Regions from separate parts of the Oceanobacillus sp. GQ8 genome, predicted to be linked through region 4. Evidence: riboswitches for the same ligand, from Rfam matches in the RefSeq annotation. Region 4 holds a riboswitch; each other region holds the start of a gene.

Region 1 (7,289 bases), on a different contig from region 4:
AAGGGGGACGTTAATGGCAAAAAGTAAAGAAAACAAGACAAATTGATACATAGCAAACCTAACAATAATTCTCATCGGTAGTTACCTCTATTCATGCTTTTATCGACAACTACCCGCCATTGCTTCCCTTCTCTCGAATACTTGTGACTATGAAATTATACTTCAATTACCAGCCCTTGTCTTTAATTTAGAAACATGAAGACAGCTAAAGGGGAATAAACCCTCTAGCTGTCTAAGATTATTTTCCTGTCCGCTCTGTAAACTCTTGTTTGATCTCCTCAAACAACGTACTATTTGTCAGAAGCTGTAGCGCAGTGAATGCTGACGCCTTCGCTCCTTTAATAAGTGCTTCATCGCCCTGTTCGGAGCGTGCAGCTTCTCTAAATGCTACTGTATGACCAATTAGATCGCTCGAGCCAATTTTGATGTGCGGATGGATGGTTGGTACTACCTGACTGACATTTCCTGCGTCTGTTGAGCCTAAAGCCTTTCTTTCCTCCGTATTTACTACCTCTCCCAATTCCTCAGCTATTTCTTTAAATACTTGGTCAAATCGTTTGTTGACGACAAAGTTATCTACTTCATTTTGGAAAGCAATCACTTTCACATCAGCGCCTGTAGCTAATGCTGCTCCTTGTGCAATACCCTTCACTTTCTTCGTTACTTCGTTTAAAAGCTCTCGAGAACTAGCTCGAATATAAAATCTTGCTTTGGCGTAATCTGGTACTACATTCGGTGCATCTCCACCATCTGTAATAATTCCATGAATGCGAACATCTGACGGAAGGTGCTGTCGTAATGCATTAATGCCATTAAATAGTTGAATGACGCCATCTAAAGCATTAATTCCTTTATCTGGATGGGCGGAAGCATGTGCTGGTTTTCCATGAAAAGCGAAATCAAGTGGATCTACAGCGAGACTCGGACCAGTTAAATTGGTCTCAGCACCTGGGTGTATCATAATCGCTGCATCAATATCTTCGAGCAATCCCGCCTTTACAAAGCTTCCTTTCGCACTTCCTTTTGGGCCTCCTTCCTCTGCAGGGGTACCTAATACGACAAGCTCTCCTCCTACTTCATCCAATACTTTACTAAGTGCAATAGCAGCTGCAGCACTCGTGGTACCAATTAAGTTATGCCCACAGGCATGACCGATTTCTGGTAAGGCATCATATTCTGCCAAAAAGCCAATTCTTAAGCCCTCTTTTTCACTTTTCTTTTTCGCAACGAATGCTGTTTCATGTCCTGCTACCCCTTTTTCTATTAAAAACCCTTCCTCAACAAGCAATTCAATTAAGCGACCAGATGCATAGTACTCTTGGTTTCCGATTTCCGGGTTATCATGAATATCATGACTTGCTTGAATGTATTTCTGTTTATTTTCTTCTATATTATCAACAATAATCTTCTTCACTTCTTCTAAACTTTTGGCAACAACACTCATTTTATCCACCTCGTTTTTTATTTTTATCCTGTACTTCTATTCTCTCTTTTAATGACCAATTTCACTTAGTGGTACAAATGTCGGGATGGAGTTTCCATCGCGTTCTTCAATAATAAAGTCTGCTACGTCATCAGACTGATAAATTTCTGCTAGTTTATTTAAGGTTTCATCGTCTTTGTCTTTGTCTTGTACGGCGATAATATTAATATACGGGGTAGCTGTTTCATCCTCGTGGAATATGGAATCGTCCATTGGACTAAATCCAGCGTCCACTGCAATGCCGTTATTTATGATGGATGCATCTACATCTGGCAACACCCTTGGAGTCTGACCCGCTACAAGCTGTTCAAATTTCAGGTTCTTCGGATTTTCTACGATTTTATCCAGCGACCCATTTCCGTCAAATCCTTCTTCCAATTTAATTAATCCAGCTTCCTCTAGAAGAAGTAATCCACGGCCCATATTCGTTGCTTCTTTAGCTAAGGCAATCGTTCCACCTTCAGGAATATCTTCTACGGAATCATGCTTTTCAGAATAAAGACCCATTGGTGCGATAACCGTTGTAGCAATTGGAGTCAGATCAAGGTCATGCTCCTCGATAAAGGCATCAAAATAGGAAACGGTCTGGAAAGCATTTGCATCGATTTCACCCTCAGCTAGTGCTAGGTTCGGTTGCACATAGTCAGAAAAGCGAACAATCTCAACCTCTATTCCTTCTTCCTTGGCCTTTTCTGCTACATAATCCCAAATAGTTGTGTCAGAGCCACTAATTCCTACTTTGACCTTCGTTGCAGCCTCCCCATTAGAACAGGCGCTGATAACCAAACTTAAACTAACTAGTAACAATAATAGACTTAACTTTTTCATGCTGTATCTTCTCCTTTTGTTTTGATTTTATCTTCTTCTTATTTTCTTGGATAAAATATTTCCGGTGGATTGTAATCCTTGAACCATGACGACGAGTATTCCTACTGTTATTAGCATCACCATTGTGTCGAATCGCTGATAACCAAAGGTAATGGCCAGGTCTCCTAATCCGCCACCACCAACTGCTCCTGCCATGGCTGAGGCTCCAACCAATCCAATTGTTGCAATAGTCGCCCCTAACACGAGGGAGCTAAGAGCTTCTGGTATAAGAAAGCGAATGATTATTTGCCAAGGTGTCGCTCCCATTGACTGGGCAGCTTCCATCACACCTGGATCTACTTCTAAAAGAGAATTCTCTATTAATCTTGCAATGTATGGTCCTGCAAATAACACCATTGGTACAATAGCTGCGGCAGTACCTATTGAGGTTCCAACAACTAATCTAGTGAATGGAATGACTGCGACCATTAGGATGATAAACGGAATAGAACGAAATATGTTTACTATTGCATTTAAGACCGTAAAAATATACTTGTTTTCCCATAGGTGCCCTTTACGTGTCACAACAAGGACAATTCCTAATACCAACCCTATAATCATAGAGAAAAATAGGGCGACTGCGACCATTACAATGGTTTGCCATAATGCCTCTGTTATTGTTTGCCAATCAACCAACATCTGCTAACACTTCCTTTACACTTACTTTTTGTTGATGAATATGCATAATGACACGATTAATCTCTTTTTCTTCCCCTTCAAATTGCACGATAAGATTTCCAAATGGTACGCCCTGTAATTCTGTGATACTACCAAACAGAACATTTACCTCTACCTCGTATTGCTTTGCGATTTGCGACAACAACGGTGTTCCAGTAGACTCGCCAACAAATACAATCCGATAAATTTGATTATGTGCATCTTGTTTTCTTACTAACTCATATACGGAATCTGGGATTTGATCATGCATCACCGTACTGACAAAGTTATGAGCTGTGGTCGTTTGTGGCTGAGAAAAGACATCAAATACAGAACCAGATTCGACTACTTTTCCATCTTCCAGCACAGCAACTTTATCGCAAATTTCTCTAATTACGCCCATTTCGTGCGTGATAATTAAAATGGTGATATTGTATTCCTGATTAATTTTCTTTAAAAGTTTTAAAATAGCATTTGTTGTGTCTGGGTCAAGGGCTGATGTTGCCTCATCACATAAAAGAATGGATGGCTGGGTTGCAAGAGAACGGGCAATCCCAACTCGCTGTTTCTGCCCCCCAGAAAGTTGGTCTGGATAGCTGTCAGCCTTGTCACGCAAGCCGACAAAATCAAGAAGTTCATAAACACGCTTCGTTACTTCCTTTTTTGGAGTTTTGCTTAAAAGTAAGGGCATTGCGACATTGGTAAACACGGTTTTCGAATTAAGTAAATTAAAATGTTGAAAGATCATCCCAATGTTTCGCTTTGCCTCCCGTAGTTCTTTTGGTGAAAGTGCTTGTAAGTTTTGCCCATTCACGGTCACTGTTCCGGATGTTGGCTGTTCGAGTAAATTAACACATCGAATGAGCGAGCTTTTTCCAGCACCACTAAACCCAATCACCCCATATATCTCTCCCTCTTCTATGTGGAGATCCACATTATCCAGTGCTTTTACGCCTTCTGCCTTTTCGCCGTATACTTTTGAAACCTGATCAAATGTAATCATCTACTTCCTCCTGCTCGTTGTAGTTTCAAATTAAAAAGCCTCTTCTTATAAGATAAGAAGAGGCAATGAGCTAGTATCCTCCTCTTATCTTTACAGACCTTCGTCTGTTGGAATTGGCACGTTGCTTTAAAAGCACGTTGCCGAGGTATCAATGGGCCAGTCCCTCCACCTCTCTGGATAAGAAGTAATGCATATTTAATTTTGTCGTGAAGAAGAGTTGTTTCGCGTAAAACTAAAAAATCCCTTCTTATAAAAATAAGAAGGGATCAGCTATGTACGATCATCCTCTTCTTATTTTTCAGGCTCGCATTCGCCTGTTGGATTTAGCACAGTACTATTAAAAGTCCGCTGCCGAGATATCAATGGGCCAAGTCCCTCCATCTCTCTGAATAAGAAGTAATGCATATTTAATTTGTTGTTGCTACTTACAATACTACCAGCCTTTCAATCTGTCAACAGTTTTTTCTAATAAATTATTCAATTCATTTTTTTACTTTTTAGCATAAATAAAGGATTACTAAAAAATAAAGAACCCTATCCTTTGAATTACCACAAACAGATAGGTTTCTTTCTATGCAAGATTTATTCCTTTGGTTCTAGATCTTCTAGAGAGTCAATATCCATATAAGCTGGTACTGCTAACCCAGTTTTGGCTCCCTCTAAGTTTGGTCCCAAGTCATCAAAATCATCTTCATATTGTTTATATAATTCGGCATGTGTTACTGGCATCCATACTGCTAATGATGCATCAGCACTCCCAGTTGCTATAGCCTCAAACATAATAGCTGGGTCAACTTGGGTAAGTGTCACATCAAATCCTTTTTGTTCTAATGCGTTTTTTGCAACATTTGCTGTAAAAATTGCATCATCCCAAGGTAAAAGAGCGATTTCAATAGAAGTGCCATCCACAGAGTCTACACCTTCCGTCCATTCTGCAACTGTTTCTTGATTATCCTTAGCCCACTCCTTTACTACTTCAGCATACTCCTTTTCTTGAGCCTCTAATAATGCTTCTTCTACATCTGAAAGCTCCAATTGTATGCGATCAATAATTGTGTAAGCTTCAGGCATTTCGTCCTTTAGGCCTTTTCTAGCAATCGTTGTAATCTTTTCTTCATCACCATGAATACCTTTGGGATCCTTTAAATATTTTAAATCCCACTTGGCAAATTTATAATGAGGAGACCATGCACTAAAAATAATTGGTTCTTTATTATCAATCGCTTTACTTAATTGGGATAACATTGCTCCTGCTGAAGACAATTCCTGTTCCCAACCGGCAAGATTATCGTACGAATCTAAAACTTCTTCATTCTTCTTAGTTTGTCCAGCACCAGGCTCTGTACCGGTAATTGTATAATCTAATTCTTCACTAACACTTCCTTCTGCTTGTGCATCCTCATTACTTGATCCACAACCTGCTATCATAAGAGATAAGATTAAAACAATAAATATTCCTACTATTTTTCGTTTGAAATTCATCATGTTGTAAAAAATAACCTCCATTTTATCTACTATAATTTCAATATATTTGATGGTACGATCCCCGGCATGTTAGATCGCAAGCATGCAAGTTTAATGTTATACCTATTGGAGGATTGATTCAAAGTCCATAATCAGTTATTTCTGTATAAAAAGTTTGTAAAATTTTAATTTAACAGAGTTTTCTTTGAGACATGCTTTTATTACGTCGTTTTACTCCGACTTACGCCTTTTTTGTACAATTTTGCTATAAAGGGAATATCAATCATAGAGTTACGAGGGAAAAATCTATCTACTATCTTCGCGATGAGTGAACAACTAGAAAAGGCTGTTTTTCGATAACCGAAAAACAGCCTTACTCTTTATCTTATCCAATTATTTAATGGCTTCTTTGCCACCCATATAGGCACGTAGTACAGAAGGGACGATGACAGAGCCATCCTCTTGTTGGTAATTCTCCAGAATAGCTGCAACGGTACGACCAAGTGCCAATCCGCTGCCATTCAAAGTATGAACAAACTCTGGCTTCGCATTTGCTTCTCTGCGGAAACGGATTCCTGCACGTCTTGCCTGAAAGTCTTCAAAGTTAGAGCAAGAAGAAATTTCCCGGTACGTATTTTGGCTTGGGATCCATACTTCAATATCGTATTTCTTCGCTGCTGTAAATCCAAGATCACCAGTACACATGCTCATGACACGATATGGTAACTGTAATAGTTGTAATACCTTTTCAGCATTTCCTGTCAGGTTCTCCAATGTCTCATAAGAATCCTCTGGTTTAGCAAAGTGAACGAGCTCCACTTTGTTAAATTGATGCTGACGAATAAGACCACGTGTATCCCTACCAGCAGAACCAGCTTCAGAACGGAAACAGCCACTGAAAGCTACGTATTTTTTAGGAAGATCATCTACATTTAAGATTTCATCACGATGATAATTCGTAACAGGTACTTCTGCTGTAGGAGCCATGAAATAATCCCACTCTTCTAGCTTAAAGGTATCTTCTTCAAATTTAGGTAGCTGACCTGTTCCTGTCATGCTGGTGCGGTTGACGATATATGGCGGAAGCATTTCCTCATAGCCATGTTCATCTGCATGTAAATCCATCATAAAGTTTAATAAAGCACGCTCTAGTCTTGCTCCAAGCCCTTTATAAAAGACGAATCGGCTTCCTGTTACTTTTGCTGCACGTTCGAAGTCAAGGATATCAAGGTTTGTCGCAATATCCCAATGAGGTTGTGCTTCAAAGCTAAAGTCTTTGCGTTCCCCCCAGTTGCGCACTTCTTTATTATCCTCTTCATCTTCTCCCACAGGTACACTTTCATGAGGAATATTTGGGATAGAAAGCATAATCATGTTAAGTGTTTCTTCAATTTCTTTTAATTCTTTATCCAGTTCAGTGATGCGTTCTCCAACCTCACGCATTTCTTTAATTGCTTGATCAGCATCTTTCTTTTCTTTTTTAAGAACAGAGATCTGCTTAGACGCTTCATTACGTTTCGCTTTCAACGTTTCTGTTTCAGCAATGAGCTCTCTTCGTCTTTCATCTAATTCCCCAAATCTGTCTAACTCGGAGAGATCTTCACCGCGGTGTGCTAATTTTTCCTTCACTTCCGTAAAGTTGTTACGTAAAAACTTCATATCCAACATGTTCGTTTCCTCCTTTTTATGACAGGGTTCATAACATTAGAAAAACTCGCATTCGCTCGTCTTTTTAGCGAATGTGTACGATCTTCTTATACTTGGTACTACAAAATTTTAACTACTTCGTCATTGTCTCCTAGCTCTAGCTAAAAT
Region 2 (7,289 bases), on a different contig from region 4:
TTTCTTGCCCACTACTAGACCTGCTATCACATCACCATGCCCACCAATATACTTGGTAGCACTATGAACTATGATGTCACAGCCAAGTTCCAGTGGTCGCTGTAAATAGGGTGTGGAGAATGTATTGTCAACAACCACAGGAATATTATACTCCTTTGCTATATCTGCAACCATCTTAAGATTAATAAGCCGGATCGTTGGATTAATTGGTGTTTCGACATAAATACATGCTGTTTCTGGTTTTATTTTTTCTCGGATACTCTCTTTTGTATCCATTACTGAAAAATCATGGCTTATCTGGTACTTCTCTTGTAGCATAGATAAAAGACCATAGGTACAGCCATAAAGCCCCGAAGAACAAAGTATATGATCGTTTGCTTTAGTAAGCGAAATTAGCACTGAAGACACAGCAGCCATTCCTGAAGCAAAAGCTAGACCACGTTCAGCCTGCTCTAATGAAGCAATTCTTTCTTCTAGAATCTTTACAGTCGGATTCCCTAGCCGAGAATAAATGTAGCCCTCTTCCTCCCCTGCAAACCGCCTTTCCCCTTGTTCTGCGGTAGCAAATGTGAATGTGGAGGTCTGGAAAATAGGTGGTGTCAGACTCCCCAGCATATCCTTCGCGTCATAGCCTTGGTGGATAACTGCTGTTTCGATATGTTGATCGTCTTTCTTCACAAAGATCCCCCCTGAAATTATTTCTTATTCTACTACTATCTTATTCTATTAACACTCTTTTTGAAAGCGTTTTCTTTTAACGGAAATCATGCTTTTTGCTTTTTAGATCAGACTCTTTTAAAATGGAGTTTATTTGATAAAAGAAGTTTAGGACTTACTGCAGTTACATGCGGGACAAATTTGTATAGAAAAGAAGGGTTGGCATGGACGCAAAACAGGAACAAACAGGCATTCTACTTACTGCAGGGGCATATTTACTCTGGGGTTTTCTACCGATCTACTGGAAGGCAGTGAATCATGTATCTGCGGGTGAAATTCTCGCACACAGAATCGTATGGTCGTTCTTCTTCATGCTAGTACTCATTGCTTTGCTAGGAAAGTGGCCAACCGTACTCAAGGAATGCAAAGCCATCCTGGCCAACAAAAAGCAATTAATTGCTGTGATTTTTGCATCCATTATGATTACACTCAACTGGCTGACCTTCATTTGGGCTGTGAATAGCGACCATGTTCTTCAAGCAAGCCTTGGCTATTATATTAATCCATTAATTAGTATATTACTCGGTATTCTCGTTTTAAAAGAAACCCTGACAAAAAGACAGCTAGTTTCCTTTATTCTTGCAGGTGCGGGTGTTTTATTTTTAACAGTCAGCTACGGGGTTTTCCCTTGGGTATCCTTATTGCTCGCAATGAGCTTTGGGCTATATGGATTATTTAAAAAGAGATTAAATGTAGGAGCTTTTGCTAGTTTAACAATTGAAACAATGTTTATTACACCAATAGCTATCCTATATTTACTGATTATCCCGGAAAACATTTTTCAGGCTAATACTTTCTTCACGACATCCACCTTGCTACTCATTGGCGCAGGAATAGTTACAGCGGTTCCGCTACTATTGTTTGCAGGTGGAGCAAGAAGAATTCCGCTAGCGATGATTGGGTTCCTCCAATACATAGCCCCGACCATTATGCTGATTCTCGGTGTGTTTGTATATAATGAAACCTTCACTACTGCTCATTTAATCGCATTTTCTCTTATCTGGATAGCCCTAATCAACTATATGCTATCAACTTATTTCCCTTTTCATAAAAGGACGAGAGATTAGAGCGCATGTCACTTAACAAGAGGTTCCTGCCTCTTGTTTTTTACTATACAATTATTTTCAATAAACGGTTGACAATTGCGTATAGTTGGTTTTATAATGTGAATAATTTAAAAATTAAATCTCTTATCAAGAGTGGTGGAGGGAATAGGCCCTGCGAAACCCGGCAACCTGAAAGCAAACCTTGTTTGCTTCCGATGGTGCTAAATCCTACAGATCATCTTGGATCTGGAAGATAAGAGGAGGAACGTGAATGATACGCCCTCTTCTTAGGAAGAGGGCTTTTTATATTCCCCCCTCCTCCCCCAGACCGGTTACACTGCAAACTGCAGTCTTACATCGAAAAACTGTTGACTGGCAGTCCATAATCTTAAAGGAGGAATTTACATGTCATCATTTACTTACCAACAGGATGAAACAACGTTACTTCACGGAGGACAGGTGCCTGATCCATCTACCGGGGCAAGGGCTGTACCCATTTATCAAACAACTTCTTATGTGTTCAATAATACGGAGCATGCACAAAACCTATTTGGTTTATCAGAGGCGGGTAACATTTATTCACGGATAGGGAACCCAACGGTTGACGTATTTGAACAACGAATTGCCCAACTGGAAGATGGAGTTGCAGCTGTAGCTACGTCATCAGGTATGGCCGCAATATCCTTTGCAATATTAAACATTGCCGGATCTGGAGATGAAATTGTTGCAGACAGCAATTTGTATGGTGGTACCTACAACTTATTTGCTCACACGTTGCCGCGCTATGGAATAACTGTAAAATTTGTAGATGGGACCGATCTTGAAGAAATCAAAAATGCTATAACAGACAAGACAAAAGCTATTTTTGGGGAAATCATTACAAACCCTAGTCTAAATATCTTTAATGTAGAGGCTGTATCAGCCATCGCTCACCAGCATGGCATCCCGCTCATTATTGATAACACTTTTGCACCGTACTTAACCAAGCCACTTACTTGGGGAGCGGATGTCGTTGTCCATTCAGCTACAAAATGGATCGGTGGACATGGAACAACAATTGGGGGCGTAGTAGTTGACGGTGGCCGTTTTAATTGGAACAATGCGAGATTTAAAGGTTTTACTGAGCCTCAGGAAAGCTATAACGGGTTACGTTTTATTGATGTCGGGGCAGCCGCCTTTGCGACAAAATTACGCGTAGAGCTTTTACGTGATATTGGAGCTTGTTTAAGCCCACAAAGTGCCTTTCAGTTGTTACAGGGACTGGAGACATTGCATTTACGAATAGAAAAACACACTAAAAACGCTCAAGAAATTGCTGCATACCTAGCCGATCACCCTGCTGTTGAGTGGGTTAACTACCCAGGTTTACAAAACCATCCCTCTCACCAGCTAGCTAAAAAGTATTTGAAAGACGGATATGGTTCCATCATAACGTTTGGCATAAAAGGTGGCCGGGAAGCTGGCCGGAAACTGATTGATTCCATATCACTATGGTCACATGTAGCAAATGTGGGGGATGCGAAGTCGCTCATTATCCACCCTGCCTCGACAACCCATCAACAGCTAAACTCAGAAGAGTTGAAAAGCTCCGGGGTGTCGGAAGAGTTAGTTCGGTTATCTATCGGGTTAGAAGCTACTTCTGACCTGCTAAGCACATTGGATGAGGCGATCAATCAGGCTGTTGGTAAAACAACGACCCAAAAACCTTCGGAAAAAGATGCAATAGAATGGCTTGTAAGATCACCATTCGACCGAAGTAATGGGACAGTAAGACAAAAAGCAATCGCAGTTTACACTGCAGAAAACAATAGAGAAGTGAACAAAACAATTGAACAGCTTAAAGCACTCGGATTCCTTGTTCCAACAATCCAGCAGGAAATCAACGGAGAAGAGAATCGTTTTACTCAGTTAGCAGATGTACCTTATCAAGTAGACGCTGTCTATGTAGATCATAACGTCCTTCCATCTGACACTTTAGAACAATTCATAAATAAGCAAAGCAGTATCTTATGGGTACGTTATCCAGAGGGCCATACACAGCTTATTGAAAATGCTGAGGCAACCGGGATTACAGTTGTCTCTGGAAACACCCCCTATGATGAATTCGTCCGCTTACGGGGAGGGCTTCGTGAGAGTGTGATTGCAGGAGTGTGAGAATGGAACTTTCCCGGGAGGTTATCTTGTGATGAATGAATCAACCAAAGCACTACTCTTCAAGGTTAAGGAGGGTGTTTTATGACAAATTCCCAGAGGACGGTCCCTACTATTGGGAACATCTCCATAGGACCACTCCTCCTCACTTCTGGGGAGCTGCTTGAGGAGGTTTCTCTCCGTTATGAGATTTCGGGACCGGAGGGTGCTCCTTTTATTCTTGTATGCCACGCCTTAACAGGGAATCAGCATACAATTGGAAATGATAAAAATCCAGGCTGGTGGAGTGGTCTTATTGGCGAGAGGATGTATGTTGACACAGACGCCTATCAAGTGCTTACCTTTAATGTACTTGGTGGTTGTCATGGCTCAACAGGTCCCACCACTATTAATCACAAAACCAAGGCGCCCTACCGAAGTCATTTCCCTGACATCACGGTTAGAGATATGGTGCATGCTCAACACAAAGCATTGACAATAATGGGTATCCACCACCTGGCAGCCGTGATTGGAGGGTCCCTTGGAGGTATGCAGGTAATGGAATGGGGACTCCTCTATCCTGATCAAATGGATAAACTCATCGTCCTTGCCTCTACTCCAGTGTTTACAGACTACGGGATTGCTTACAACCATATTGCTGAAACATCCATTAAACAGGACCCGGCCTGGAATAATGGCCAGTATGAATCGAATCATTCTTTAAAAGGGTTGGAAATTGCGCGAATGATTGGCATGGTTACCTATAGAAGTGGTGCCTTATTCAATCAGCGTTTTGATCGAAAAGGCAATCAGCTTAAATATGATGTTAGTAGTTATTTAGACCACCAGGGGAAAAAATTGACAGAGAGATTTGATGCGAACAGTTATTTGACGTTGCTCCGTGCAATGAACGATCATGATATTGGAAAGGACAGAGGTGGTTGGGAGGTTGCCGCAAGAAGCATGAAGCCTCCCCTGCTTGCAATCAGCTACGATAGGGATTTGATTTTTGAGCCCTCCTTCATGAAACAGTTCGTAAGCGAAGTGGCAAATGGAAGTTATTTTCACGTAGATACAGAATTTGGCCATGATGGTTTCCTTACAGAATTCAATAAATGGGGACACGTGGTCGAACACTTTCTAAACAATTAATATAATAGCTTACAGAAAAACAGGTTTATCCTTCTGCAAAATGGGGGAAAATAAACATAACCCTTTTCTTTCACCTATCGCCTTTTAAAAGGCGATTTTTCTTTGATGTTAAAAGAAAAGCTCAAAGCGTCGTTTAGACACGTACGAACTGCGCCTGGCCATGCCAGGTGGCTCCGTGTTGCCACGCAAAGTGGCGATTTTAATGGAGCATTCCTACGTAGGAGATAAAGGAATCATGCCCCTGCAAACGGGGTATGTCGGCGTTGGCCGCAAAGGCCGGTATTAGCCGACCGACCTTAATTGTCGAATCGATGATGACTTTCACCCTCCGGGTATAAGGGTGACTAAGCCTCTGGTTTTCACCAGTCGGCAAGTCTTCTTTATCGTTGGGTGATGCGTGAAGCCGCCTAGTTTCTGACGCTCTGAGCTAGACAAAGAAAAGCGAAGAGCGTATGAATGAAGGAAGGCCGACGAAGTTCGACCCGTCCTGGGTCAATGTCGGCATGACCCGGATCCTCCGGGCCCACGTTGCTCTTCTAACCTAGTGTTCCTACATAACATACAAAAGAAGTTGTCCACTTCCTAAATGACGGAATTCATGAGATAATCTAGTGTGATATTTTAGAAGTACTAGCCTGACAACATGTAATACAGGCCTATCTTGCATAGGATAATATGAATCCAACAAATTAATCTGTTGGAACTTACACTCCCTGACATGTTAAATAAATTTAAACAGCTAGGTGTGGGATATTGATGAAAAAACGTAATGTAATAATACTTATTTCGCTGTCCGTTCTTATTATCGGTATCGGCATGGTTGTTATCTATTCTTACCAGCCTAACTCGCAATTTAAAGATGTAACTATTATGGAAAGCGAACTGCCGGAAGAAGAGAAAGAGGACCTTGAAAAAGAAGAAGAGGAGCAGACTGAACAAGAGTCAGCTAGCGAAACAGAACAGAAGCCCCTTTCAGAAATCGTTGTTAATGTCGTAGAAAGCACCTTGGAGTTCTTTTCATTAAGAGAGACACATGTAACGGCCATCGGTGATTCGCTCACCCAGGGGGTTGGCGCGACAAATGAACAAGGTGGTTATGTCGGAATATTAGACCGTTCCATTAACGAGGAAGAGGAGCTTGTAGCATTTGATAACCTTGGTATACGCGGTAATCGCTCAGATCAATTACTCTCTAGGTTAGAAGATCCCGAGGTAGTCGACTCCATACATCAGTCAGACATAGTCCTCATTACGATTGGTGCGAATGATATTATGCAAGTGGTAAAAGAAAATTTCACCAACCTAAAAATGGAAAACTTTGATGAAGCACGGGACATGTATGAAGACAGATTAAGAAAAATCTTTTCTAAAATCCACGATATTAGTCCGAAATCTCAAATATACTTGCTAGGTTTTTACGATCCTTTTAGTAAATATTTCCGAGAAATTAAGGAGCTAAGCGTTATCGTAGAGGAATGGAATGGTACCAGTCGTAAGGTCACCGAGGAGCTGGATAATACAATGTATATTCCAACGACAGATCTTTTTGAAGGGTCAGAAGCTGATCTGTTTTCCGAAGATAACTTTCATCCCAATGACAAGGGATATAAACGGATTGCTAAAAGGGTTCTTGAATATCTAACAAGTGAAGAAGGATGAAAACAATGACAGATCGAAAAGAACGTAGGAAAGTAAAAAGTAAATGGAAAAAGTTATTTTATAGCTTATTAGCGATAAATGTTGTAGTGGTAGTCATCCTCCTTGCGCTTATCTTCTGGCCAGTCCCTGATGCTTCCTATCCAGAAAATGAGGCTACATCTCAGGACGAAAGCTCAGAATTTGTTGTAAGAACGACAAAACAAAATCTTAATGACCTAATAAACGCTTATACAGACCAATTATTAAAGGGCACGAGTCATCATTACCGTATCGAATTAGACGAGGATGTGCACCTGATTGGAGAACTTCCTGTATTCTCCGCAACGGTTCCGCTCTCTGCGCACCTAGAACCATTGGTACAGGAAAATGGGGATATTATATTGAAGCAAAAATCGATATCCATAGGGTTACTTGAATTACCGAATCGAAAAATAATGGAGTATATTGGAAAGTACCTTCCAATGCCAGACTGGGTGACCGTGAATCCAAAAAAGGAAGAAATTTATGTTGCCGTTACAGAAATGGATATTCGAAGTAATTTCGAAGTTGGTGTAGAGCATATCGATCTTGAGGCAAATAATCTTG
Region 3 (7,289 bases), on a different contig from region 4:
AGACACACGTCTTTTTATGGATTGATGTGTCATTTGCTTATATCAACCATTCAACTCGTCATGTCTATTACATATTTGCTATAATAGAAGCAAATAAATGAGTAGGGTGGTTAAGTCAATGGCACTTACGTTTTATTGGTACCCAAATTGCGGTACTTGCAAGAAAGCCAAAAAATGGTTGGAAGAAAATCAGGTTGATTTCCATGCCGTTCATATTGTGGAAAATACACCGACCGAGGAAACAATTCTTGAATTAATTAAGAAGAGTGGACTGCCAGCAAAGAAATTTTTTAATACGAGTGGTAAAAAATACCGAGAAGGAAATATTAAAGAGAAAATAGCGAATGCCTCCGACGAGGAAATGGCAGCTATTCTAGCAACAGATGGGATGCTTATAAAACGCCCGATTGCTACAGACGGTCAGAAGGTGACAGTCGGTTTCAAGGAAGAAGTTTATAACGAGGCTTGGGGGTCAGAATAAATTTCTGACTAGAAAAATACGTGCAAATTGGGTTATAGTTAAGATGGATTACATAATGGAGGGATGACAATGAGCATACCAAAGGACTTATTATATTCTAAGGAACATGAGTGGGTTAAAAAGGAAGACGGCAAACTCCGTATTGGGATTACCGATTTTGCTCAGGATGAACTGGGAGACATCGTATTTGTTGAGCTGCCAGAAGTTGGAGACAAATTAGAACTTAACGAACCATTCGGTAGTGTAGAATCTGTAAAAACAGTGTCTGAATTATATGCTCCAGTTAGTGGAAAAGTAGTAGAAGTGAATGCAGATTTAGAAGACAGCCCTGAGTTCGTTAATGAATCCCCATATGAGAAAGCTTGGATGGTAGTAATTGAGCCATCTGAAGAAGCGCAATTAGATGAACTTCTGAACGCTGAGTCATATGAGGCAGTGCTTAACGAAGAAGAATAAAGAATAAAAAGGGAGGCTAACGTGCATCTTTATAAAAGTTGTATAGTTAGCCTTCTTTTCTTCATATACTCTTATTAGGAATTAATTTTGTAAAAAAACATTTTGCTTGATTTTCGAGGAGAGCTATGTAACCATGTCACATGAAAATGAGAAAGTAATCATTGTAGAGGGTTTAACAGATAAACGACAAGTTAAAAAGGTTATTACAGATGAAGTAACGATTGTTTGTACGAATGGAACACTTGGAGTGGAACGTCTAGATGAATTACTTGAGACTTATGAGCTTGACTATAAAGACGTGTATATTTTGGTGGATGAAGACTATTCAGGCATAAAGTTACGTAAGCAGTTGGCGAGAGAACTCCCACATGCTGAACATATATATGTCAGCAGTGAATATCGTGAGGTCGCGACAACACCTGAACAAGCGCTTGCTACAGCGCTGGTAAGTAAACGGATAGCGGTTAACCCTCTATTTTTATTATGAGGCAGATTGGTTAGGTGATTTTTTGCAAGAAATAACAACGAAAAAACTTAATGATGGCGATTATTTGCTTTATATCTATACTCCTTTTTGTGGTACCTGTGCACTTGCAAGAACCATGCTGGAAAAAATTGAACAAGTGCACAAGGAAACCATTTTCTATGAGATGAATGCATCCCTTTATCCAGAGTTTATGATCGAGAACCAGGTGGAAAGCGTACCTTGTCTTTTCATTATGAAAGATCATCAGATAAAGGAAAAGGTTTATGCCTTTCAATCCATCCCTAATATTTATAGTTACTTGATGGAGTATAAACCAGAACTTTTTGTAAAAAATTAATCTTAAATTATTTATTGACACAGTAAAAGTAGCATGATAGTATAATTCTTATCGAATTTAAGTGGATAAAAAAATAGACTCTTATCTTGAGCGGTGGAGGGACTGGCCCTGTGAAACCGCGGCAACCTTCAACTATTTTAATAGTTGAAAGGTGCCAATTCCTGCAAAGTGAAAACTTTGACAGATGAGAGAACGTGAAGACGACTAACTACGTCATTCTGTTCTTTCAGAATGGCGTTTTTTGTGCTATTTGGGCATACTATTGCCGAGGTTTACTAAGGAGGATTAACGTGATATCAATAGAAGGTTTGAGTAAGGTATTTACTTCAAACAAAAGCAGCGTGACTGCAGTACAAAATTTAGATTTAAACATAAATGATGGCGATATATTTGGTGTGATTGGCTACAGTGGTGCTGGGAAAAGTACATTTGTCCGTTTGCTCAATAGACTTGAAGAGCCCACGGGCGGTAGCATTAAGATTAACAATGAAGATATTACCGCGATGACTGCTCGCCAGCTACGCATTGCAAGACAGGATATTGGCATGATATTTCAGCATTTTAACCTGCTTTGGTCGAGAACAGTGGAGGATAATATTGCGTTTCCGTTGGAGATTTCTGGAGTAGCTAAATTGGACAGGCAAAAGCGTGTTCAAGAGCTCATCGATCTTGTTGGGCTATCAGGAAAAGAGAAGGCATACCCTTCCCAATTAAGTGGTGGACAGAAGCAACGTGTTGGGATAGCGAGGGCTCTAGCCAATAATCCGAAAGTATTGCTTTGTGATGAGGCAACATCTGCACTAGATCCGGAAACAACGAATTCTATTTTGGACCTATTGGTAGATATAAATAAGCAGTTTGGTTTAACGATTATATTAATAACCCATGAAATGCATGTAATTCGTAAAATATGTAATCATGTTGCCGTCATGGAGAGTGGAAAAGTAGTGGAACAGGGCGAAGTAATGGATGTCTTTCTCCATCCTCGTCAGCATGTAACCAAGAAGTTTGTGGAACAGGTAATGGGCAACGGTGAGGAAGATGAAAATATTCATGGCATTACAGAGGTATACACAGAAGGGAAAATTATCCGGCTTCATTTCATTGGTGAAACAACCAATCAGGCGCTTATTAGCCAGCTTGCTAAGAAGTATGAAGTGGAGATCAATATTCTGCAAGGAAAAATTACACAGACACAAGCTGGGGCATATGGAACTCTAATCGTACAAATTGCAGGGAATGAAATGGATGAAGCGGTTCGGTATATTAAAGAAAAATCCTCTGTGGAAATGGAGGTGATTAAGGATGTTAAATGATTTATTCCAGAGCATTAAAGTAGAAGATTTAATTGAAGCAACAAAAGAAACCTTCTATATGACGATCATAGCGTTAATAGGTACTTTTATTCTTGGAATTTTACTTGGTTTACTTCTCTATCTGACTTCTAAAGATGGGATTTGGAAAAATAAAAGCTTCCATTTTGTTGTATCAGCAGTGGTGAACGTTTTTCGTGCCATTCCTTTTATCATTTTAATTTTCTTGTTATTCCCGTTCACTAATTTCCTAATTGGGACAATACGTGGTCCTGAGGCTGCATTACCCGCACTAATTATTGGTTCTGCACCATTTTATGGAAGACTAGTAGAAATTGGCCTTCGCGAAGTAGATAGAGGTGTTGTCGAAGCAGCAAAGGCTATGGGAGCAAAAACGAGAACGATCATATTTAAAGTGTTATTGCCAGAATCCATGCCAGCGTTAATATCCGGTATTACAGTAACAGCTATTGCGCTCATTGGTTATACCGCGATGGCTGGAGCAATTGGAGCTGGTGGATTGGGGAGCTATGCATACTATTCGGGCTTTATGCGTCGAGACTTTGATATCGTGTTCCTTTGTACCGTACTCATTGTGATCATTGTATTTATCTTCCAATTTATTGGAGATATTATAGCAACTAAACTAGATAAACGATAAAACAGAAGAAGGAGTTAATTAAAAATGAAAAAAATTCTAATCCTAGTATCATTATTGGCTGTTTTTGCGTTAGCCGCTTGTGGCGGTGGGGATGAGTCTACATCTGAAGGTGATACCAATACAATTAAGGTAGGAGCTTCTAGTATTCCGCATGCTGAGATCTTGGAAGAAGCAAAGCCACTGCTTGAAGAGGAAGGCATTACATTAGAGGTAGAGCCATACGAAGATTATGTTCTACCGAACGATGATTTAGCAAATGGCGAGATTGATGCAAATTACTTTCAACATATCCCATACTTAGAGCAAACCATTGCTGATACTGGATATGAGTTAACAGAAATTGGTGGTATTCATATCGAGCCAATTGGTGTTTATTCCAAAGATATTCCGAGTGTAGATGATATCCCGGAAGGCACTGAAGTTATAATGAGTAATTCCGTACCTGACCATGGACGAATTCTTTCCTTGTTTGAATCAAAAGGGTTAATTACCCTTGATGAAAAGGTGGACAAAGAAACGGCAACAGTAGATGATATTGTGGAGAATCCTAAGAAGCTTGAATTCTCACCGGATTATAACGCAGAGTTACTTCCAGAATACTATAATTCAGAAGAAAATGTACTTGTTGTCATCAACACAAACTTTGCTATTCAAGCGGGTCTAAATCCACTTGAAGATTCGCTTTTTGTGGAAGGTGAAGAATCTCCTTATGTAAATGTTATCGCGGTAAGGGAAGAAGACAAGGACGATGAAGCACTAAACAAGCTTGTAGATGTTCTTCATTCAGAAGAGATACAGAACTTTATATTGGAAGAATATGAAGGTGCAGTTGTCCCAGTTGGCGGAAAAGAATAAAAAATTGCAAATCTTGAGGATGCGCGTGTAAACAGCAGTTATCTAAAAGAACTTTTGGAAGGGCACAGTATAATTTCTCAAATGAACAAATATAGAAGTAAAACCCTCTAAAGAGGTTTATAACTGAATTGTTCAGGGTACCGTATTGTGATACATTTATTCATGTACACAAAACGAAAGGATGGTTCACTATTAATAGTGGAATAAGCATGAACTATACTCCAGAAATGGAAAAGGGCATGCAACAAGCACATAAAGTGCCTTACGCCGAGTATGAGAGAAAATTGGAAACTCGTCTAGAAGTGGAGAAAAGCCGCCAAAAGGAATATGAAAAAAGCAAAGCGCTCATAAATAATTTGGATAAAATGTAAATGGATTAGACCCTCATGAAAATGAGGGTCTATTTTTGTGAAGATGTAGAATCTCCAATGATTTGACGTTATTTCAAGTAGACTTGCAATCAGCCATTTTTGTGTATTAAAATGAGTGGGAAATGTTATGAACTAGATAACCTAAAAAAGTTGATAATAAATTTGAAATGCTTTAAGATTGTAATGAGAATAAATTGAGAATGGATATTGAATCCGTTTGAAAATAAGAAAAAAATAGTAGTTGGAGGTATCGTTATGGCTGGATCTACGTTAGAAATCAAGAATCTTCATGTATCAATTGAAGGCAAAGAGATATTAAAGGGTGTTGACCTTACTATAAAAGGTGGAGAATTCCACGCAGTGATGGGACCAAACGGAACAGGTAAATCGACATTGGCATCAGCTGTTATGGGACATCCTAAGTATGAAGTGACAGAAGGAAGCATCTTGCTTGATGGTGAAGATGTATTAGAAATGGAAGTAGATGAACGTGCACGTGCAGGCCTTTTCCTTGCAATGCAGTACCCAAGTGAAATCAGTGGTGTAACAACTTCAGATTTCCTACGCTCTTCTATGAACGCACGTCGTGAAGAAGGAGACGAAGTTTCTTTAATGAAATTTATTAAAGAAATGGATAGTGCCCTTGATTATCTTGAAATTGATAAAAACATGGCACAGCGTTATTTAAATGAAGGATTCTCAGGGGGAGAGAAAAAGCGTAATGAAATCCTTCAATTAATGCTATTAAAACCAGAAATTGCTATTTTGGATGAAATTGACTCTGGTTTAGATATTGATGCTCTTAAAATCGTATCCAAAGGAATTAACAAGCTTCGTGATGAAAACTTTGGTTGCCTGATTATTACGCATTACCAACGCTTGTTGAACTATATTACACCAGACCATGTACACGTTATGATGCAAGGCCGTGTTGTTAAATCTGGTGGACCTGAACTAGCGCAACGCTTAGAAGCAGAAGGTTACGAGTGGATTAAAGAAGAACTTGGTATCGAAGACGAAACAGTTGGGCAAAACGCGTAATAGTTAGGAGGGATACTATGTCTGTTGAAACAAAGCTTCCATATGACAAAGAATATATTAATCAGTTTTCCAAGGATAACAATGAGCCAGAATGGATGAATTCTCTACGTCTTCAAGCTTTAGGGCAAATTGAGACGCTTGAATTGCCAAAACCTGATAAAACCAAAATCGGTAAGTGGAATTTCAGTCGTTTTAAGCACTTAGCAGAAGGTGAAAAAATCTCATCATTAAAAGAATTGCCTGAGGCATTAGAAGGCTTTTTAGATGAAGAGAATATTCCGGAGAATCTTTTAATACAGCGAAATCACTCGGTTGCTTATGCAACACTCAGTGAAGAATTAAAGGAACAGGGTGTCATCTTTACAGATATTTTTACAGCCCTTCAAGAACATGAAGATCTTGTAAGAAGGTATTACATGAAGGATGCTGTTTCGGTTGATGAGCATCGTTTAACAGCACTACATGCTGCATTAATGAATGGTGGGATTTTCGTTTACGTTCCTAAAAACGTAGAAGTGAAAGTACCACTACAAGTTATCTTCTGGCAAGAGGATCCAGAAGCAGCATTGTTTAATCATGTGCTGGTCGTTGCCGATGAAAACAGTTCACTAACTTATGTAGAAAACTACATTTCTTATAATGAAACAGAAGAAACACTAGCAAATGTCGTAACAGAGGTAATTGCTCAGAATAATGCGAAGATCTCTTTTGGAGCAGTAGACAACTTTGCAGCAGGTACTACGGTATATAACAATCGTCGTGGAGTCGCCTACCGTGACGCAACGATTGATTGGGCCCTTGGCCAGATGAATGAAGGAAATACAGTGTCTGAAAACATTACGCACCTTGTTGGAGATAATTCACTATCCAATGCGAAAACCGTTTCTGTTGGGCGAGGAAAACAAACACAGAATTTCACAGCGAAGATTGTGCATTTCGGTAAAAACTCTGAAGGCTATATTCTACAGCATGGTGTTATGAAGGATAGTGCTACTTCCATCTTTAACGGAATTGGAAAAATTGAACACGGTGCTTCTAAATCGAATGCTGAGCAAGAGTCTCGCGTATTAATGTTAAGTGAAAAAGCTCGTGGAGATGCCAATCCAATATTGCTAATTGATGAAGATGATGTAACAGCAGGTCATGCTGCATCTGTTGGTCGTGTTGATCCATTACAATTGTATTACCTTATGAGCCGTGGTATTACCCAGGCTGAAGCAGAGCGTCTTGTTATTCATGGATTCTTAGCCCCTGTTGTAAACCAGTTGCCAATTGAATCTGTTAAAA
Region 4 (7,289 bases):
ATTCTAATTCTTTAAATGCTAATGATAAATCAGCTGATTTAAAGCCCTCCGACACGGAACCTGCAGCTCCATCATTAAACATAACTCCAAATGCTGTGGTTCCAAAAACAACAGGAAAACTATTCTTCACAAATCCAAATGATGGCAGAAATTACGTATGCTCTGCTTCTGCGGTTAACAATCCTAATAAAAATCTTGTAACTACTGCTGGCCATTGTATGCACGAAGGCAACGGTGGAGATTTTTATACTAATATAATTTTTGTTCCAGCATATTATGAAGGTAATGCCCCTTACGGAAGATGGAATGTTAACTGGAAAGTAACATTCCAAGGGTGGACAGAAAATGGGAATTATGATTACGACCAAGCATTTCTAACTGTTTTCCCTGAAAATGGTCAAGATCTAGTGAATGTGGTGGGGGGAAATGGATTAAGCTTTAATTATAGTCAAAACCAAACGGGTGTTAGAGTAACCGGTTATCCAGCAGCAGATCCTTATCCTGGAGACATCCCATATTCTTGTTATGGGGACACAACAAAAAGACTCTTTAGCAACGATGCCCAAATTTCCTGTGGCTTTACTGGAGGAGCAAGTGGTGGAGCCTGGTTTAGAACTATGACAAGCGACCATCTAGGACAAATCTTCTCAGTAACTTCACGAAGGTCCGAGCCACGGGGCACATTATATGCACGACCTTTCACTTCTGATTATCGAGATCTATTTGATAGTATGGAGAACAGATAAGATTTACTTATGGAGAGGATTTTAAAAATGGAAATTCTAAATAAAAGAATCAATCTTGCTTTGGCTAGTTTTCTTCTCTTAACCGTACTAGTTGGTTGTGGGAGTAATGATGTAGAGTTACCAGCTGAAGATAATTCATCAGATCATAAAGGCAACTCAACTAATGAAGACGAGAGCACACCTAAGAGCGAAGAAGATAATCCGCCTGAAAAAGAGAGTGAATTACCTAAAGATCCGATTCCAAAAGATGAAGTTGATCAACACGGCACTACTAATAACTCTTCTGGTGATTCTTATGAAGAAAAAGACTCTCCAGTTGATGAAGAAAGCGATAATTAATACATTAACAAAGGATAGATGGTCAATAAACCTTCTATCCTTTGTTTTTTCTCCCTTTACATTACTAATTATAAAATGTTCCATCCATACCCAATTCGATTATATTGCTTTAAAATGAATGGATTCTAGCCATTATTGGGTTATTTCAATCCCACTAATCTAACTGGTAAGTTTGGTGTGAAAATAAAAAGAATGCTCCTTATTAGTTAATTGAACTTATGAGAAGCATTCTTTTATTTTTACATAGTCACCGTTACGATTACCCCGTTCATATTATCTCCTGTAATCATGTAATCACGATCTATGGGTAACTCAATCTGTTGATTCTCACCATATGGATAATATGTAATAAAGTACTCTTTCCCTTCAAAACTAGCATAAAGTTCTTTTTTATCTTTTACATAATCGAGATATTCTTCAAGTACGAAATCATGCTCGTACATTAAAGCACTATGAGGAAGCCCGACGTATCGGATGTGCCAGGGCTCATATTCAATGCCGGTAATGTTGGTTTTGTTCTCAGGATAACGTAAAATAAATCCGTGTTTCCATCCATTGTCTTCGATCCACTTTCCTTCAGAAGCATTTGCCATTAGGCCTTCGGTGGAACCTACATCCATGGCCAGCCCAGAATTATGTTCACTGTATCCACCGGGAAGCGCATAATCTTCTCCCATTTCTTTAAAAAGAAGGGTTTGTTCTTCTATTCCTCGGTAGCCACTAGTAATTGTAAAACTGTCAACACCGTCATGTTGAGCATCTTCTAGCATATTCATAAATTTTTGGCTGATGGATTGAGACAGTTGGATCTCCTGATCGAGCAGCTGCACACCCTTAAAGTCTTCTGGGTGGAAGGTTTGAATATCTTTTTTTACACCTTCCTTTTCCACCGGGTGCTTCTCATTGATTAAGACGAGGTTACCTTTATGGATGTCTTCCTCTTGAATTGTTTTTACATCTGTATCTCCCGTAAAACCGCTTTTTTCTTCTTCTATGACTATTTCGTTACTCATGAATGTAATCATAAATGCTGTGACTATACCCATCACTAAAAGTATAATCAAACCTACCTTTTTCATTGGAGTTCCTCCTTATCTTTCCTTCAATAAAAGAATAGGAGAAACTGTTTAAAAAAACTGTGGGAAAAAAATAAAGTTTTTCTTAAGTTTTTAATCGTTTTTTAAAGGCAGGCGGACTTCGAATTGCGTGCGGATTACACTACTGTTAACAGAAATCGTACCATTGTGCTGTTCCACAATATTTTTAGCGATGAATAGGCCTAAGCCTGTGCTGTTTTCTTTATGGGTTCGTGAGGGGTCGCCTTTATAAAACATTTCAAAAAGGTAAGGAATCTCAGTTTCAGGGATATGGTTCCCATAATTGATGATTTGAATGACGACATCACTTTCTTCTTGAAAGCCTTTTATATCTACATAGAGACCATCGGCTCCATAGCGATTGGCATTAATGAGAAGGTTCTCAAACACTCTAGCCAATTGCTCACCGTCCCCTTGAATAAACAGATCTGACTTCACGTCCAAGCGGACTTCCAATTGTTTTTTTTCAAAAATAGGATACATTTCTTCGTTTATTTGAAGCAAGAGTTCGCTCATATTAATGGCTTTCTTATTAAGTGGCAGCATACCGTAATTCATTCGGGTGGTTTCAAACAATTCATCAATTAGTCGCTCTAGCCGCTGAGCTTTCGTATTGGAAATTCTTAAATAATGGTCTCTCTGCTCTGGTGTTAGCTGGGGATCCTTCAAAATTAAATCCAGGTACCCAAGAACAGAGGTAAGCGGTGTACGTAAATCATGCGCTAAATTGACGATTAGCTGATCCTTACTACTTTCAGAAAAGTCACCCCGTTCTATAGCTTCTTCTAATTTTTGTCCGGCCATATTAATGTCCTTGGCGATTTCTTTGAATTCATCATTAGAAGAAATATCAATCCGGTGATTGAAGTCCCCGCGTGCAAGTTGGCGAATACCGGAGGAGATTTCCTTAAAATAAACAGAATAAGGCTTGGTCAGGATAAAGAAAAAGAGAACAGCTAGGGGAATAAAGAAAATCAAGAAAAAGTTAATGTCCCCAATCCGATTGATCCAAAACCTTAGGTCCATAAGCGGATCTTCGTAATCGACAAAATTGTAGTAGTACCACCGTAGCGATAAAAAAATGAGGTAGGTAATAATGCCAGCAAACAGCATGCTTAGCCCAAACAGGAAAATCATTTTTGAACGAAAGCTGTAAATAAATTTAACCATTGAATGAATACCCCACTCCCCAAACGGTTTTGATCCATTTATAGTTGTTCCTCTCTTCAGAAAGCTTCTTCCTTAGTGTGCGGATATGCACCATGACTGTATTTGTGCCTTCAAAGTAATCCTGCGCCCACACATGCTTAAAAATATTTTCAACGCTAAACACTTTGTTTGGATGGCTTGCTAGCAAATAAAGAATCTCAAATTCCTTCGGGGTTAAATCAATGTCTTGATCGAACAAGCAAACTCTTCGTTGATCTGGAAGAATAATAAGCCCGCCAAAATCTAGTTTTTCTGTTTCATTATTTGACTGGTTTAACTTCTTATAACGTCTCAGTTGAGCGTTGACACGGGCTGCTAATTCAATAGGGTTAAAGGGCTTGGTCATGTAATCATCTGCGCCAATCACAAGTCCTTGCACTTTATCAAAGTCTGAGGTTTTTGCGCTTAAAAATATAATCGGCATATTATGTTTCTCACGAATGGAGCGTGTCACTTCATACCCATCCATTTTTGGCATCATGATATCTAGAATCACAAGATCTATGGAATAGGAATCGATGGCGTCAAGCGCCTCTTGACCATCTAAAGCTTTTAGGACACGATAGTTTTCTTTCTCCAAATGGATCGCAATTAAATCGGCAATTTCTATTTCATCGTCTGCGATAAGAATGGTTGCCTTCTCCATTTCGATGCCTCCCTACATTTAACTTATTTATTATCATGTATAAACTATAGCATATATTTAAAAACTCCCTAAAAAGAAGTCCGTTTTGCAATAGATGCCATGTTTTACAATCCAGTACCGAACCGGCAACAATACCTTCTTCAGCAGTTACACGCGTGCTATTACATTTAAACCCCTTTGTGGTTATGATAACCACAAAGGGGTTTTCTTCTCAGATAAAACCATATTACTTTTTGCCGACTTTAAAAATCAGAATCTGAATGAAAAAGTTCAAGTCGTGCAGGTTAGTGGGAAAACCCTAAAATATTAACTTCGCATCTCTTTCCGAAAAGCATATAAGAACAATAGTGAAATGAATATGGCACCGCCAATGATATTTCCAATACTTGCAGGGATCAGATTAAGCAATATATATTCGTGCCAAGCATAGTTGTCAGATGTAAAAATTCCTAAACTGAAATAGCCCATATTTGCAGCACTGTGTTGGAAATTACCCGCAACAAACAGAATGACAGGTAGAGCTGTACCCAAGATTTTTCCGACCACGTCTCTAGCCGCGGTTGTTAAAAATGTTGCCATGCCAATAAGCCAATTGGCAAGAATTCCCGACAACACTACTTGAAACCAGCCTACCCAGCCATTTTCGGCAAATTTCATTTTGTGAGACAGTAGTGTTTCAATCTCTTTCGAAAATTCAGGTGTCAAGGAGTTCGACATAATGACTAATAAAGCAACAAACAACGCACCTACAAGGTTTCCAATATAGGCTACAGCCCAAAATTTAACATACTTATGTTTTTGCCAATATGACCTTTGTAAATACGATGTTGGTAAAAGGACGTTTACTTCAGTAAACAATACAGATTGTGACATAAATACCATAAGATATCCTGCTGTAAAACCGAGACCCTGCAGAATATAAGTCAGCCCTTTCGCATCAACACCGATGGCAAGCAGTATAGAAAAAACAGCACCAAAGGTCATAAACGACCCTGCCTTTAAAGAGAGGACGAATCGGGAGGGTGTATTTGTATCAAGGTGTTCTTTTCCTTTATCACTAAACGATTGCATAATCTGAGTAGGAAATAAAAATTGCCTTTCTGGGATTTCTTGTGTATTACTTGTCTGATTTGACGATTCCTGGTTACCATTATCCACCATCAATATCCTCCTATTTGTATAAGTTCTATGTTGAAGCTTAGAGTTATGTAACCCACTACTTTAATAGGTACCCGAATGACGAAGTCTTCAAGCTATTTTTGGATCGCCTTTTATTTATAAATATTTTAAAACCTTCTTGACATTTTGATAATACATCTGTAGTATATTGACTAATCAAAAAATTTCATATGATTTTTCTTATCCAGAGAGGTGGAGGGACTGGCCCATTGAAACCTCAGCAACAGACATTTGTACTGTGCTAATTCCAGAAGCGTTAAGCTTGGAGATAAGAAGAGAAAATTTTTACGTATCCAACCCTCTTCTTATTTGTTAAGAAGGGGGTTTTTTGTTGGTTACATAAAATAGATACTTTCATTACTAGTTTAGTTGAATTGCGTTTATAAAAAATAAAACGAAAGTAGGGATTTAACATGTCAATTACCTTAACAAAAGCACCTTTTAAAGCGGATCAAGTAGGAAGTTTATTACGGCCGGAGAGCATTCATCAAGCAAGAAAGGAATTTAAAGAAGAAAAAATTTCTGCCACACAATTGCGTGAGATCGAAACAAAGGAAATTAAGCGTATTGTGGATAAGCAAATTGAAATTGGCTTAAATGCAGTAACGGATGGCGAGTTTAGACGCAGATTTTGGCATACTGATTTCTTAGAGCATCTAAACGGGATAGAAGGATATGTTCCAGATGTAGGATATATTTTCAATGGTAATGAGGAGACTGAAAGATATAATGTCCGAAATACAGGGAAGGTTTCCTTTAATCCCGATCACCCTTTCATTCAAGATTTCATCGAATTTAATGAAATTGTTGCTGGGCGTGCAGTTGCCAAACAAACAATCCCTAGCCCTAATCAACTCTTCAATCAAGGGATAATTAACGAAGACATTTACCCCGACATTGATGAATATGCCAATGATGTTATTCAAACATACCGTGATGCATTACACGCTTTTTATGAAGCTGGAGTTCGCTATTTACAATTTGATGATGTTTATATTGCTGGACTTTCTTCACCAGATATTCCGTTTAACGAGGGGAAATATTCAAGGGAAAAACTAATTGAATTGGCATTACGCGTTGTTAATGAGGTACTGGAAGGTAAACCAGACGACTTAGTCGTGACAACACACTTATGTCGTGGAAACTATCGTTCCAATTGGGCATTCGAAGGGAGTTATGACTTAATCGCATCTACTTTGTTTGCCAAAGAGAAAGTGGATGGATTCTTCTTGGAATATGATGATGAGCGTTCCGGTGATTTTAAACCGCTAAAACATATCCCAGCTGGCGGAGCCCAGGTTATTCTTGGTGTGATCACATCGAAAAATGGGGAGCTAGAGGACAAAGAATCGATTAAAGCACGAATTAAAGAGGCATCTCAATATGTTCCGCTAGATCAACTATGCTTGAGCACACAATGTGGATTTGCATCAACCCACCACGGAAATAAATTAACGGAAGAAGATCAGTGGAATAAATTAAAATTTATTGTTGAGATTGGGAAAGAGATTTGGGGATAAAAACTTCAAGAAGAGGAATGTAACAATTCCTCTTCCTTTTACATTTATGCTAAGTCCAGTATGCGCAAAGCGTAAACGCGTTATTAAGGATCTTTTCCCTTGCTAAAAGTCCTTTATTTATTTGCTGAAAGGATCGATTACATGACAAAAAGACACATCGAGACACAATTGGTGCAACTGGGCAATCATAGCGACAAAAAAACGGGTGCCGTAAACCCGCCAATTTATTTATCAACAGCGTACCAACATCAAGGTCTTAACATGACCACTGGATACGACTACACAAGGACAAAAAATCCAACTCGATCCATTCTTGAGGAAGGGATTGCAAACTTGGAAGCAGGAGATAGCGGGTATGCCTGCAGTTCGGGAATGGCTGCCATTCAATTAGTCTTATCCCTTTTCCGCTCAGGGGATGAAATCATTGCTCCAGAAGATATTTATGGAGGGACATATCGTTTACTTCAGCATTATGCCGACACCTATAATATCCAAACTACTTACACGGCGTTTAACGATGGTGAAGAAACAGAACAAGTCATTACAGGAAATA

The links. Region 4 has a riboswitch for S-adenosylmethionine ahead of AC6CHS_RS15670 (5-methyltetrahydropteroyltriglutamate--homocysteine S-methyltransferase). Riboswitches for the same ligand answer to the same signal wherever they lie in the genome.
Region 1: linked by a shared signal. The riboswitch ahead of AC6CHS_RS05405 (methionine ABC transporter ATP-binding protein) and the one ahead of AC6CHS_RS15670 (5-methyltetrahydropteroyltriglutamate--homocysteine S-methyltransferase) in region 4 are both predicted to bind S-adenosylmethionine.
Region 2: linked by a shared signal. The riboswitch ahead of AC6CHS_RS07480 (PLP-dependent aspartate aminotransferase family protein) and the one ahead of AC6CHS_RS15670 (5-methyltetrahydropteroyltriglutamate--homocysteine S-methyltransferase) in region 4 are both predicted to bind S-adenosylmethionine.
Region 3: linked by a shared signal. The riboswitch ahead of AC6CHS_RS11990 (methionine ABC transporter ATP-binding protein) and the one ahead of AC6CHS_RS15670 (5-methyltetrahydropteroyltriglutamate--homocysteine S-methyltransferase) in region 4 are both predicted to bind S-adenosylmethionine.

What each region holds. Positions count from the first base shown of each region.
Region 1 is NZ_JCAXEV010000002.1:75,474-82,762, forward strand. Features, by position in the region: gene AC6CHS_RS05385 (hypothetical protein) at 1-75, opposite strand, end outside; gene AC6CHS_RS05390 (M20 family metallopeptidase) at 239-1,444, opposite strand; gene AC6CHS_RS05395 (MetQ/NlpA family ABC transporter substrate-binding protein) at 1,493-2,311, opposite strand; gene AC6CHS_RS05400 (methionine ABC transporter permease) at 2,339-2,989, opposite strand; gene AC6CHS_RS05405 (methionine ABC transporter ATP-binding protein) at 2,979-4,010, opposite strand; SAM riboswitch class I at 4,092-4,194, opposite strand; SAM riboswitch class I at 4,299-4,406, opposite strand; gene AC6CHS_RS05410 (glycine betaine ABC transporter substrate-binding protein) at 4,593-5,492, opposite strand; gene serS (serine--tRNA ligase) at 5,868-7,142, opposite strand.
Region 2 is NZ_JCAXEV010000002.1:507,779-515,067, reverse strand. Features, by position in the region: gene megL (methionine gamma-lyase) at 1-678, opposite strand, end outside; gene rarD (EamA family transporter RarD) at 882-1,784, shown strand; SAM riboswitch class I at 1,905-2,023, shown strand; gene AC6CHS_RS07480 (PLP-dependent aspartate aminotransferase family protein) at 2,169-3,917, shown strand; gene metX (homoserine O-acetyltransferase MetX) at 3,999-5,045, shown strand; gene AC6CHS_RS07470 (SGNH/GDSL hydrolase family protein) at 5,802-6,704, shown strand; gene AC6CHS_RS07465 (YpmS family protein) at 6,710-7,289, shown strand, end outside.
Region 3 is NZ_JCAXEV010000003.1:634,782-642,070, forward strand. Features, by position in the region: gene AC6CHS_RS11970 (arsenate reductase family protein) at 119-481, shown strand; gene gcvH (glycine cleavage system protein GcvH) at 551-937, shown strand; gene AC6CHS_RS11980 (toprim domain-containing protein) at 1,071-1,424, shown strand; gene AC6CHS_RS11985 (thioredoxin family protein) at 1,447-1,761, shown strand; SAM riboswitch class I at 1,840-1,952, shown strand; gene AC6CHS_RS11990 (methionine ABC transporter ATP-binding protein) at 2,052-3,077, shown strand; gene AC6CHS_RS11995 (methionine ABC transporter permease) at 3,067-3,735, shown strand; gene AC6CHS_RS12000 (MetQ/NlpA family ABC transporter substrate-binding protein) at 3,760-4,590, shown strand; gene AC6CHS_RS12005 (YuzK family famiily protein) at 4,800-4,961, shown strand; gene sufC (Fe-S cluster assembly ATPase SufC) at 5,217-6,002, shown strand; gene sufD (Fe-S cluster assembly protein SufD) at 6,020-7,289, shown strand, end outside.
Region 4 is NZ_JCAXEV010000005.1:82,241-89,529, reverse strand. Features, by position in the region: gene AC6CHS_RS15700 (trypsin-like serine peptidase) at 1-746, shown strand, start outside; gene AC6CHS_RS15695 (hypothetical protein) at 774-1,085, shown strand; gene AC6CHS_RS15690 (M15 family metallopeptidase) at 1,325-2,164, opposite strand; gene AC6CHS_RS15685 (sensor histidine kinase) at 2,255-3,352, opposite strand; gene AC6CHS_RS15680 (response regulator transcription factor) at 3,345-4,037, opposite strand; gene AC6CHS_RS15675 (formate/nitrite transporter family protein) at 4,344-5,198, opposite strand; SAM riboswitch class I at 5,394-5,491, shown strand; gene AC6CHS_RS15670 (5-methyltetrahydropteroyltriglutamate--homocysteine S-methyltransferase) at 5,630-6,736, shown strand; gene AC6CHS_RS15665 (methionine biosynthesis PLP-dependent protein) at 6,878-7,289, shown strand, end outside.